DNA from 2 places in the Shewanella sp. FeAMO genome. Region 2 is predicted to be linked to the other one. Evidence: riboswitches for the same ligand, from Rfam matches in the RefSeq annotation. Region 2 holds a riboswitch; the other holds the start of a gene.

Region 1 (2,198 bases), 1.9 Mb from region 2:
GCGGGTCTGATAACGCCCCAGCGCCTTGGGATTGAATTCCAACAGCGAGCGCTCGTTACGACCTGGGCTGCCATAGCTGACACTGGACACCAGAGTATCACTGTAGTTGAGGTCCGCAGCCAGGGCCCAGTTGGCGTGCACCTGGCGCTGGAGATGAGCACGCCAGGCAGAAGTCATCTCATGGTTGTAATCACCCGGCGTCGATGTCGCCTGGCGTGGGTCGGCTTCAAACTGAGCCAGGGTCAGTGAGCCTGGAGTCTGGCGCTTGTTATCGTAGTAACTGCCTTCGACAAAGAAGTTGGTCAACTCTGAATCATATTGCAGACGCCCCAGCACAGAACCGGTTTCGTTGGCATTGTTTCTACGGTAGTTGTCGCTCTCGTTGTAAGCAGCAGCCAAATAGTAACGCCAGTTGTCATTGATGGCGCCGGACAGATCCCCACGGCCTTCGTAGGTGTCAAAACTGCCACCGGAGAGGGTCAGGTTGCCACCGCTGGCACTGGGCGCCTTGGTGATAATATTGATCACTCCGCCGACTGCCTGATCACCATAGAGCACCCCGGCGCTGCCGGAAAGGATCTCTACCCTTTCAATCTGATTGACCGCAATGGCACTCAGGCTGGGGGCGGCAATATCGATATTGTTGAGTCGGCGACCATCTATCAGTATCAGGGTGTTATTCACCGCTTGGCTGGAAGAGAAACCGCGCATCGCCAGCACAGGCCCTGAGTTATTGTCCGATATTTGAATGCCACTGCGGCCACGCAGCAACTCGCTCAGATTACTGGCACCGCTTTGCTGAATATCGGCGGCATCTATGACCACCACATTGGCGGCAATATTGAGCGGCGTGTCATCCTGACGGCCAATGACCACCAGCTGTTCATCCACGGCCTGGGTTGTAGCACTCGCCATGACGGGAACTGAGGTAAATGCACCGCAGAGCAGCGCGAGATGATTTAGTTTGAAACCCATTTTCCTTTGACTCCTGAAAGGGAAACGGGGCAAGAGTGCCACGGCAGGGAGAGCCCCTTGGCTGCCGCATTTCGAGATCTGCCCACCGAAATCATCGAAATACCTCCAGGGCCGGTCTCCGGACTTTGGCTATGCGGTTGACCGCGCAAGACCCGGCTTTTATGACGCCACTTGGGCGCGCCTGTCTCTCACCATTTACCGTTGCGGGGGCAGTGCCGGATTCTCACCGGCTTCCCGATTATCCCCGGTCTTTCATTCCGGGGCACCACGAGAGGTTGACTGAAATACTGTGCTGTCATTCCCGGCCTGACCGAGAGCGGGCATTATAGACGTCTATATGGATGAATGTCTAATTTTGACGACGACTGACCGCCGCAGATTTACCCTGAAAACAAAAAGGGAGCCGAGGCTCCCTTTCCATTATCTTAACCCAGCTCTTTGGGGTTACTGCCAAAGCGGTTGTCACCCACTTCGCTGTCCTGGCAGTAGAAGACCAGCAACACTATCCAACCTATGATAGGGATAAATGCCAACAACTGCCACCAACCACTGCGGTCAGTGTCGTGCAGACGACGCGCGGCAACCGCAATAGAGGGCAACAACAGGCCCAAAGAATAAATCAGCCCCAGCACTGTGGTACCCAGCGCATAGTCAATAGCACTGACAACCAGGCTGAAAATGATATAGAACAGAGTGAACATCCAGTATTCTGTCCGACGGGCCCGACCGGTAAAGTCGGCGTATTTTTTGATGGCTCCGATGAAATGTTCCATGTTTTCTCCCAATAACAGATCCAAGATCCGATAACGCCGCACCAATTATTGAATGGCTTAAGGCGACCAAAGTTTCATCAGAGTTTCTTACTCCCTGAAACAGCAAACAATTTTAACATACCTGAATGAACTGCAAAGTGACAGAAAAGAGATTTACCTTCCATCCGCCACAAAATCAGAGATATCTCACCCAGTCAGTCGTCATTGGTTTACAAATATCGCCATATTCATAGCCATAAATAGCCATGAACAGCCAGCCGGCGCTTTTTCATCTTATCTGCTCAGCGTAAAACCACGGCTGGCGGCCAGCACCTGGATATCGGTTTCAATCTGTGCCAGCTGTGTCTGACGCTTTCGACCGATTGCCCCTGAGTTAAACTTGGATGCCAGGCTGCCAAGAATATAGCGCCAATGCAGCGCTTGTTTTTTACGCTGTTTACGGCTCAAAGG
Region 2 (2,198 bases):
CGCGGCCGCAGTGATGTGGCCCTGAGCGATGAGGGCAAAGCGCAGATGTGGCGTAGCTGGCGGGCTATCAGTAGTGAGCTGGAGCAGTTGCCGAGTGCGCCCCAAAGCTTGGTGCTGTTGAGTTCTCCGGCCCAGCGTTGCCAGGCCTTTGCCGCCGAGCTCAAGGCCGATATGCCTGACTATTTCCCGGCGCCACTGCAGCAGCATGACTGGCTCTGGGAGCTGGACTTCGGTGACTGGGACGGCATGAAGGTGGCGAGTGTCTATCAGCAGCATAGCGAGGCGGCCGAAGCCTTCTGGCGTGACCCTGTGGCCAATACTCCGCCGGGCGGGGAATCGCTGCCAGCCTTTCGTAGCCGGGTGTTGGATGGCTGGCAGACTATGGTGCAGCGCTGGCTTGCTAGAGAGGCTAATTCTTCCGAAGGCTCTGGTTCAAAAGGCTCTGGTTCCTCAGCAAGTGCCGATGCAGCGCTGATCCTGACTCACAGCGGAGTTATCCGGTTGCTGCTGGCCGAGATTTTGCTGCCGGGGCAAATGCCGCCTGCGGCAGTGTTCAACGCCTTGGAACTACCTTATGCGGCCTGGGTCAGAATAACCCTCTATGCCAGCCGTGATGCCAGCGGTGAAAGTGACCAGGAATGGCAGTGTTTCAGCAAGCTCCACTGGCCGCAATAGTGCTGCGCTATTGCGCCAGGCAATTGTGCCGGGCGATAAAACCGGGATAATAACCCCAAATAGCCGCCAAGTGCGGCAGCAGCCAGGGTGTTGGCACCTTTGCAGGTGAACCAACCCAGGGAACCGGGAAAGCCCGGACTGTGCCCGCAACTGTGAGTCGCCGTTGGCGACGAGTCAGGAGACCTGCCCAAGCTGATAAACCAAACCAGAAACCCGGGCGGGTAAACCGGGGGAGCGAATAGATGATTCTTCCACTGCAGCCTGAGCCTTCTGCCGGTCACAGGCTCAATGTCGGGGGGCGGTTATGAGCTTGGCACTCAAGGTGCAACAGCTTAGCTGGCTTCCCGGTGGCCACAGCGTATTGGCCGATGTGGGCTTTGAGCTGCCAAGCGGCAAGATGCTCGGGCTCATAGGCCCCAATGGTGCCGGTAAGTCGAGCCTGCTGCGCTGCCTCTATCGTTATATCCGCCCGGACAGCGGTCAGATCCAGCTGTTTGGGCAGGATATCAATAGTTTGTCAGCCAAAGCTTTCGCCAAAGAGGTGGCCGTGGTGCTGCAGGATACCCCGGCCCAACTGGCACTGGATCTGACTCAATTAGTGGCCATGGGACTGACTCCCCACAAGGGGTTGTTTGATATGCCATCGGCGGCCGACAAGGCCCAGGTGCAGGCGGCATTGGCTCAGGTCGGGTTGCAGCACAAGGCCGCAGAGCCTTTCGCGCAGCTTTCTGGCGGTGAGAAGCAAAGGGCCTTGATTGCCCGCGCCATAGTGCAGCGCCCCAAGCTTTTGATCCTGGACGAGCCCACCAATCATCTGGATATCCGCTATCAGATCCAGATCCTCGAGCTGGTGCGCAGCCTGGGGGTCACAGTGATCGCCTCGATTCACGATCTCAATCTGGCCTCGGCCCTGTGTGACGAACTCTTGCTGCTGGATAACGGCCGCCGTATTGCCCACGGCTCGCCCCAGAGCGTATTGACCGAAGACAGAATTGCCGGTGTCTTCGGTGTCTGCTGCCAGGTGGGGACGCATCCGCAGTTGGGACGGCCGCTGATCCACTACTTTTACGGCTATCAGTCGCCAGAGCCTGGTCACGGCAAGGCTCACGGCGCTGCGATAGTCGAGCCAATGGCAGGGCCTGCCTCGGCCGAAACCTGTGTTGCCCACAAGGAAACTGACCGGCGCCCAGGCTCGGTGGGAGGTGGCGCATGACTACTTCCATGGTCGCACCGGGGCGCTCGCTTATCGGCTGGTTTCTCAAGCCCTTGCCCAGACTTTACTGGTGCTGGCTGCTGTTGCTGCTCGGCACTGTGTTGACACCCTTGGCCGCCGCCGGTTTTGGCGCCGCAGATATTAGTCTCTTCGATGTGGCAAGAGTGATTGGCAAACACCTGCTGGGCGTGGGTGAGCCGTCCGCTATCAGCGAGCGTATCGTCTGGGATCTGCGCCTGCCGCGTATCTTGCTGGCCTTTATCGCCGGCAGCGGTCTGGCATTGTCGGGTTATGTATTGCAGGCGGTGAC

Evidence for each region. A riboswitch is a leader RNA that binds a small molecule or an ion and turns the genes downstream of it on or off. The one in region 2 is predicted to bind cobalamin.
Region 1: linked by a shared signal. The riboswitch ahead of ACWAU4_RS17365 (TonB-dependent receptor) and the one ahead of ACWAU4_RS03705 (ABC transporter ATP-binding protein) in region 2 are both predicted to bind cobalamin.

What each region holds. Positions count from the first base shown of each region.
Region 1 covers NZ_CM132201.1:3,844,414-3,846,611, forward strand. Annotated here, with positions in the region: gene ACWAU4_RS17365 (TonB-dependent receptor) at 1-975, opposite strand, end outside; cobalamin riboswitch at 1,068-1,260, opposite strand; gene ACWAU4_RS17370 (DUF805 domain-containing protein) at 1,401-1,748, opposite strand; gene ACWAU4_RS17375 (DUF3592 domain-containing protein) at 2,022-2,198, opposite strand, start outside.
Region 2 covers NZ_CM132201.1:810,449-812,646, forward strand. Annotated here, with positions in the region: gene ACWAU4_RS03700 (histidine phosphatase family protein) at 1-675, shown strand, start outside; cobalamin riboswitch at 744-880, shown strand; gene ACWAU4_RS03705 (ABC transporter ATP-binding protein) at 980-1,888, shown strand; gene ACWAU4_RS03710 (FecCD family ABC transporter permease) at 1,885-2,198, shown strand, end outside.